2 linked regions of the Rhodospirillum rubrum ATCC 11170 genome follow. The protein of the gene in region 1 binds, or shares a complex with, the protein of each later gene. Links are inferred from orthologs where the notes say so. Each region holds a gene or a part of one and is shown in the gene's direction. Other genes may lie near its edges.

Evidence for each region. The genes of interacting proteins can lie anywhere in the genome.
Region 2: the proteins of dnaN (region 1) and RRU_RS18240 are in contact, whole or in part, in a solved structure (PDB 1OK7), measured with the Escherichia coli proteins. The link is inferred for Rhodospirillum rubrum ATCC 11170 from one-to-one orthologs.

Annotation. Positions count from the first base shown.
Region 1 is NC_007643.1:48-5,068, forward strand. What follows is about bases 1,143-4,003. They hold dnaN (DNA polymerase III subunit beta), read left to right. Parts: upstream 1,143-1,944; coding sequence 1,945-3,063; downstream 3,064-4,003. Other genes in these bases: dnaA (chromosomal replication initiator protein DnaA), read left to right, coding at 1,143-1,710; recF (DNA replication/repair protein RecF), read left to right, coding at 3,123-4,003. Also shown: more of dnaA, read left to right, coding at 181-1,142; more of recF, read left to right, coding at 4,004-4,250; gyrB (DNA topoisomerase (ATP-hydrolyzing) subunit B), read left to right, coding at 4,315-5,021. UniProt on the Escherichia coli protein: Confers DNA tethering and processivity to DNA polymerases and other proteins. Acts as a clamp, forming a ring around DNA (a reaction catalyzed by the clamp-loading complex) which diffuses in an ATP-independent manner freely and bidirectionally along dsDNA.
Region 2 is NC_007643.1:4,060,947-4,063,899, forward strand. It holds RRU_RS18240 (DNA polymerase IV), read left to right. Parts: upstream 1-820; coding sequence 821-2,086; downstream 2,087-2,953. Other genes in the region: RRU_RS18235 (branched-chain amino acid ABC transporter permease), read right to left, coding at 1-675; RRU_RS18245 (NifU family protein), read right to left, coding at 2,047-2,598; RRU_RS18250 (universal stress protein), read right to left, coding at 2,702-2,953. UniProt on the Escherichia coli protein: Poorly processive, error-prone DNA polymerase involved in translesion repair and untargeted mutagenesis. Copies undamaged DNA at stalled replication forks, which arise in vivo from mismatched or misaligned primer ends.

The DNA of each region.
Region 1 (5,021 bases):
TTTTTTCTACGGCGAGCCTTCTAAAGTCTGTTTGATTTGGGATGAGTCGTCCATCTGTCACGGGCCGAAGCCCGGCCTGCGGATGCCGAACGCCGTCCCGAATACGCGAGGATACGGGGGTTATTTCTGGAACGGCCTGGATCTGGGTCGGCCGAAGGACACCCATTAGTGGAGCACGAGATGTACGAATCGTCGGGAGTCGCCGTGAACCCCCAGAACGGCAGTCTTGCCGGTGCTGATGGCTGCGACCTGAGTGCCAGTTGGGACCGGGTGCGCGGCTTCTTGAAGCGGGAATTCGGCGACTCCGCCTATCGGACCTGGGTCGTGCCGATGACCCTGGTCGCGGCGGTGGAGGGCGAGGTGCGTCTGGCCGTGCCGACGCGTTTCATGCGCGACTGGGTGATGAACCATTACGGGGATCGCATCCGCTCGCTGTGGGCGGCCGAGGATTCGTCGATTCGCTATGTCGATTTCATCGTCGAGAGCGCGCCCGCTCCCGCTCCGCCGGCCCGCGCCGGTCAGGACGCCGACAGGGCGGAGGGCGCCTCCGATCCGGCGGCGGGCCAGCGGCCGGCCGAGGCCGGCGCCCCACGCCCCGCCGCGCGCGCTTCGCGGACCATGGTGCGGGTGGCGGCCGAGGGTGGCGCCGAAGGAGCCGACTCGGCGCCGGCCCCCCTTGACGACGGCATTTCCGCCCCGCTCGATCCGCGCTTCACCTTTGATAACTTCGTTGTCGGCAAGCCCAATGAGTTCGCCTATGCGGCGGCCAAACGGGTGGCCGATTCCACGGGGGTCGCCTTCAACCCCTTGTTCCTTTATGGCGGCGTCGGTCTGGGCAAGACCCATCTGATGCATGCGATCGCCCGGGGCATCCGCGAGGCCTCGCCGCATCGCCGGGTGATCTATCTGTCGGCCGAGCAGTTCATGCACCGCTTCATCCGCGCCCTGCGCCAGCAAGACACCATGTCGTTCAAGGAGCAGTTCCGCAGCGTCGAAGTGCTGATGGTCGATGACATTCAGTTCATCAGCGGCAAGGACAGCACCCAGGAAGAATTCTTCCACACCTTCAACGCCCTGGTCGATCAGGGCAGCCAGATCGTGCTGTCGGCCGACAAATCGCCCACCGATCTGGAAAACATCGGCGCCCGCCTGCGCTCGCGCATGGCCTGCGGTCTGGTTGCCGATCTCCATCCCACCACCTATGAGCTGCGCCTGGGCATTCTTGAATCGAAGGCCGAGCACATGGGCGTTTCCGTGCCCGAAAAGGTCCTTGAATTCATCGCCCATAAGATCGCGTCGAACGGCCGCGAGGTTGAGGGCGCCCTGATCCGCCTGATCGCCCATGCTCAACTGGTCGGCCGCGATCTGACCCTGGAAACCGCCCAGGATGTTCTGCACGACCTGCTGCGCACCTATGACAAGCGCGTCACCGTCGACGAAATTCAAAAGAAGGTCGCCGAGCACTTCAAGATCCGCCTCGCCGATATGCATTCGGCCCGCCGCGCCCGGGCGGTGGCCCGGCCCCGGCAGGTGGCGATGTATCTCTGCAAGCAGCTGACCAGCCGTTCGCTGCCCGAAATCGGCAAAAGCTTCGGTGGCCGCGACCACACCACGGTCATGCATGCGGTGCGCAAGGTCGAGGAACTGATCCTGGCCGATGGCACCTTCGCCGAGGATGTCGAACTGCTGCGGCGCATGCTCGAGGCCTGACGCCTCCGGCCCCCGGCGACTCCGTTTCCCGCCCCGGTTTTCGCCGTCTGCGGTTGAAAGGGAGGCGCCCCCTTCTCCTTGCGGGCGTCGCCTGACGCGGAAAGCGCTTGGGCGGGGGCCGTGGTCTGCGTATACTTCCCGCCCTTTCGGCGCTGTCTCCCGTCGCCGATCTCCCCTTCCCGTGCGGTCGGTCCCCCGGGGGCCAACCGTCCCGACACCGGTTCAGGCCCGCCCATGAAGCTGACGATCGAGCGCACCGCCCTTCTCAAGTCCTTGGGACACGTCCAGAGCGTCGTCGAGCGGCGCAATACGATTCCCATCTTGTCGAACGTGCGGATGGAAACCGGCGAGAGCGGCTTCAGCCTGAACGCCACCGACATGGACCTGGAGATCGTCGAGACGGTGACGGCGACCACCCTGGCCCCGGGAGCGACCACGGCGCCGGCCCATACCCTGTATGACATCGTCCGCAAGCTGCCCGACGGCAGCCAGGTGGAATTGAGCTATGACGGCAACGACGGCCAGCTGGTGCTCAAGGCCGGGCGCTCGCGGTTTTCGCTGTCGTGCCTGCCGGTCGAGGATTTTCCCGCGCTCAGCGCCGGCGAGTTCAGTCACAGCTTCTCGCTGCCGGCGACCGATCTGCGCGGTCTGATCGATCGCACGCGCTTTGCCATCTCCACCGAGGAAACCCGCTACTACCTCAACGGCATCTATCTGCACGCCACGGAAAGCGCCGGGGTGCCGGTGTTGCGCGCCGTGGCCACCGATGGCCACCGTTTGGCCCGCGCCGAGATTCCCTTGCCCGCCGGCGCCGCCGGCATGCCCGGGGTGATCGTGCCGCGCAAGACCGTGGGCGAATTGCGCAAGCTGATCGAAGAGACCGGCATGGATATCACCGTCGGGCTGTCCGAGCAGAAGATCCGCTTCGATTTCGACGAAACCCGCCTGACCTCCAAACTGATCGACGGCACTTTCCCCGATTACGAGCGCGTGATCCCGACCGAAAACGACAAGGTTCTGGAAGTCGATTGCAAGCTTTTCGCCCAGGCCGCCGACCGGGTGTCGGCGATCTCGACGGAAAAGTCCCGGGCCATCAAGGTTGCCGTCGCCAAGGGTACGATGACGCTTTCGGCTTCGAGTCCCGATGCCGGCAGCGCCGTCGAGGAGATCGAGGCGGCCTATCAGTCGACCTCGCTCGAGATCGGCTTCAATTCCCGCTACCTGCTCGACATTCTCGGTCAGGTCGAGGGGGGATCGGTGCGCCTGACCTTTGCCGACGCCGCCTCGCCGACGGTCATTCGCGACGTCGCCGACGCCTCGGCCGTCTATGTGCTGATGCCGATGCGGGTGTGACGACGCCGCCCCTTTCCGCCGCGTCCGACCGGCCGCCCCCTGGAGGGCCAAGGGGCGTCGTGGTCGAGCGGCTGACCCTGACCGCCTTTCGCTGCTACGACCGGCTGCGCCTGGATGTCGGACCCCGGCCCCTGGTGCTGACCGGTCCCAATGGCGCGGGCAAGACCAATCTGCTGGAAGCCCTGTCGTTTCTCGCCCCGGGGCGCGGCTTGCGACGGGCGGCTCTGGCCGATCCCTGCCGCCGGGTCGGGGGCGACGCCGCGACGGCGGGCCCGCCCTGGGCGGTGGCCGCCCATCTGCGGTTGCCGGCGGGGCCGGGAACCCTGGGGCGCGGCGTCGATGTCGGCACCGGCCTTGAGCGGGCGACGGCGGGCGAGCGCCGTCTGGTGCGCATCGATGGGGCGACGGCCGGTCAGGCGGCGCTGGGCGATCTGTTCTCGGTGCTGTGGCTGACCCCGGAAATGGACGGGTTGTTTCGCGGCGGGGCGAGCGAGCGCCGGCGCTTTCTTGACCGTCTGGTCAATGGCCTTGATCCCGATCACGCCGGACGCACCGCCGCTTACGCCCAGGCCCAGCGCGAACGCGCCCGCCTGCTGCGCGAGGGACGGGCGTCGCGCGGCTGGCTGGACGGGCTGGAAGACGTGATGGCCCGCCATGGCGTGGCGATCGTCGCGGCGCGCCGCGATCTGGTCGACCGCCTGGGGGCGGCGGTGCGCGCCGCCACCGGGCCGTTTCCCGGGGCGCGGATCGATCTGGTCTCCGAGGTCGACGGCTGGCTGGCCGCCGGCCCGGCCCTGGCCGCCGAAGACCGCCTGCGCGCCGCCCTGGCCATGGCGCGCGGACCCGAGGCGCCGGCCCCGGGACCGCACCGCGATGATCTGGCGGTGCGCCACGGCCCCAAGGACATTCCCGCCGTCCAGGCCTCGACCGGCGAGCAGAAGGCGGTGCTGATCGCCCTGATCCTGGCCCAGGCCCGGGTCCAGGAGGCCGCCCGCGCCGTGGCGCCGCTGCTGTTGCTCGACGAGGGCGTGGCCCATCTCGATGCGCCGCGCCGCGCCGCCCTGGGCGAGGCCCTGAGCGGCCAGGGACTTCAGGCCTGGGTCTCGGGAACGGAGGCGCAAGCTTTTGACTCCTGGGCCAAAAACGCTCAATTCCTGCGCATCGCCGAGGGGGCCGTGCTAGACTAGCAAAGCCCCCGTTGCCGGCTTTCGGGCCGGACCTTTCCACGTAGACAACAAGAAGACCGCTCCCATGACCCAGCAGGCCTATACATCCGAATCCATCAAGGTTCTCAAAGGACTGGAGGCGGTGCGCAAGCGCCCCGGCATGTACATCGGCGATACCGACGACGGGTCAGGCCTGCACCACATGGTCTATGAGGTGGTTGATAACGCCATCGACGAGGCGCTCGCCGGTTACTGCGATCACTCCGAGGTCATTCTCAACGGCGATGGCTCGGTGACGGTCTGTGACAATGGCCGCGGCATCCCCGTCGATATCCACCGCGAGGAGGGGGTGAGCGCCGCCGAGGTGATCATGACCCAGCTGCATGCCGGCGGAAAGTTCGACCAGAATTCCTACAAGGTGTCGGGCGGGCTGCACGGCGTGGGCGTATCGGTGGTCAACGCCCTGTCGGACTGGCTTGATCTGCGCATCTGGCGCGACGGCAAGGAACACTACGTGCGCTTCGAGCACGGCGAGGTGGTGGCGCCGCTGAAGGTGGTGGGCGACTGCGGCGACCGCACCGGCACCGAGATCACCTTTTTGGCCTCGCCGGCGATCTTCGCCATCACCACCTATGATTACGCCACCCTGGAGCATCGCCTGCGCGAGCTGGCCTTCCTCAATTCCGGGGTGCGGCTGCTGTTGACCGACAAGCGCGGCACCGAGCCGCGCACCACCAAATTCCACTACGACGGCGGCATCGAGGAATTCGTCCGCTATCTCGACAAGTCGAA
Region 2 (2,953 bases), 4.1 Mb from region 1 along the record:
GGCGAGCAGGGCGAAGACCACAGCGCCGCCCACCACCCCGGCGGTCCCCAGCCCGCCCAGCCCCGAGAAAAGCGCCACCCCGGCGAAACAGGCCATGGCGCCGATCATCGCCAGTTCACCAAACACCAGCAGGATCGTCCGGCCCAGGGCATAGATCAGGGTGTAACTGGCGGCCAGCAGGCCATAAAGCGCGATCACCGGCAGGGCGTTAAGGGTTTGCTGGAGGAAATAGGCGAGATCGATCGGGATCTCGGCCACCACCGCCAGGGCGCCGTCGGCCAGCCGCGCCGTGCGCTCGGCCCCGGCCTCGGGCCGATCAAGCCAGAAGCGTTTGAGCATATGCAGCCGGGCCGCCGATAAGGGCCCACGCCCCTCGTCGACCACGGCACGCAGCTCCAGGCGGTTGGCATCAAGGCCTTGGCCGGCGAACAGGCAGGTCAGCGCCCCCGTGGATTCCCCCGATCCCAGTTGATAGGTCAGGCGCAAACCGGCTCCGCCATCGGCGGTGGAAAAGCTGGCGCGGTCGAGGATCGCCACCGGCGCCTCGGCCGGCACCAGGGCGAGCAGGGCGCGCTCGCATAAACCGGCCTGAAAGCTGTCGATGGGGGCGCAGGCGCCGACCAGAGACACGACCAGCCACGACACCAAAACCGCCAAAGCCCGCATCCAGGCCATTGCTTCCCCCTCTGTCTCCCCTCTCCGGGCCCTTCGCCCCGCCCGGGCGGGTCACGGAATCATCGCCGGGCGGCCCGCTCTTCCGCCATAAGAACATTTAGGGTACATTGGCGGACCCCGCCCCGGAAAACCAGCGGATTTCCCCATGACCGGCCTCTGTCGCGACTGTCTATGCGAGGTGCTGACACCCAGCGGATGCTGTCCGGGCTGCGGATCGGCGCGGGTGGTTCGCCATCCCGGGCTCGCCCTTCTGGATATCGCCCATATCGACTGCGACGCCTTTTACGCCTCGGTGGAAAAGCGCGACAATCCCAGCCTGCGCGACCGACCGCTGATCGTTGGCCATCCCGGCGGCCGCGGCGTGGCGACGACGGCCTGTTACATCGCCCGGCGCTTTGGCGCGCGCTCGGCGATGCCGATGTTCAAATGCCTGGAGCTCTGCCCCGAGGCCGTGGTCATCCCCCCCGATATGGCGAAATACAAGGCCGTCAGCGCCCAGGTGCGGGCGATCATGCTCGAGGCGACGCATAGGCTGGAGCCGCTGTCGCTTGACGAGGCCTATCTGGATCTTTCCGAAGGCGAACACCGTTTCGCCCGGCCGCCGGCGGTCAGTTTGGCGACGATCGCCCGCCGGGTCGAGCGCGAGATCGGCATCACCGTGTCGATCGGGCTGTCCTCGAACCGTTTCCTGGCCAAGCTGGCCAGCGACATGAACAAGCCCCAGGGGTTCACCGTGATCGACGAGGCCGAGGCCCCGGCCCTGCTGGCGCCGATGCCGGTCAAACGCCTGCATGGGGTGGGAGCGGCGACCGAACGCCGGTTGGCCGAATTGGGCCTGCACACCATCGGCGATCTTCAGGGCCGGCCCGAGGCCGATTTGCTCGCCCGCTTTGGTAAGATCGGCCGGGCGCTGCACGCCCACGCCTGGGGGCGGGGCGGCCGGACGATCAGCCCCGATCGCGAAACCAAAAGCATCTCGGCCGAAACCACCTTCGAGCGCGATCTGTCGCGCCTGCCCGATCTCGCCCGCGCCCTGGGCCCGTTAAGCGAGCGCGTGGCCCGCGCCCTGACCCGCAACGCCCTGGCCGGGGCGACGGTGGTGCTGAAGCTCAAGACCCATGACTTCCGCATCCTGACCCGTCACGCCCGCTTGGGCGACCCGACCGCCCGGGCCGAGGTGATCGCCGGCGCCGCCCGGCGTTTGCTTGAACGCGAAACCGATGGCCGGCGCTTTCGCCTAATCGGGGTGGGCATGGCCGACCTGCGCCCGGGCAGCGAGGCCGATCCCCCCGATCTATTCGCCCGCTCCCCGCCGACGGCACGCGACGCACCGGCCGGCAAGGAGACGGGCGATGGCGGGTCGGAAAGCCCTCAGAGGACCGCTTCGACCGCCTCGACCTCGGGAATGTAGTGGCGCAGCATGTTTTCGATGCCGTGCTTGAGGGTGGCGGTGGAACTGGGGCAGCCCGAGCACGAGCCGCGCAGGTGCAGATAGACGACGCCATCCTGGAAGCGATCGAACACGATATCGCCGCCATCCTGGGCCACCGCCGGGCGCACCCGGGTTTCCAGCAGATCGCGGATCTGGCGGACGACCTCGTCGTCCTCGGCGCTTCCCGCGCTCTCGGCGGCGGTGCCGGCGATCAGCACCGGCTCGCCCGAGGTGAAATGCTCCATGATCGCGCCCAGGACCAGCGGCTTGATCACCTGCCAATCCTCGGCCTCGGCCTTGCTGACGGTGATGAAATCGGCGCCAAGGTAGATGCCGGTCACCCCGTCGATGGCAAACAGCCGACGGGCGAGCGGCGAGGGCCCGGCCGCGCCGACATCGGCGAAATCGCGCCCGCCACCGGGTAGAACCGCCTTGCCGGGCAGGAACTTGAGGCTGGCGGGATTGGGAGTGCGTTCGGTCTGAATAAACATCAGGGGCGCTTTCTAGAAAGACGACAAAGGAGGAAGGCCGGGGGAAAGGGACCGCGCCGGCGGGCCGCTCCCGCCTCCGAATTGGGCCGAAGCAGGCGGGCTGTCAAGCGAGGCGTTCAATATCCTCGGGGGTCAAACCGGCCGGCACGATGGTGACGGGCACGCGCAGCCGCGCCATCAGGCCACTGCCGCAGGCGGTGACCAGCGGCCCCGGCCCGTCCTTGCCCTTGCCCGCCGCCAGCACCAGGATCGACAACCCCGGCTCTTCGTCGATCAACGACAGCAGTTCGTCGACCGCCTTGCCCTCGCGCACATAGAGCATCGGCAGTTGGCCCGAACGGCGGTTGACCTCGGC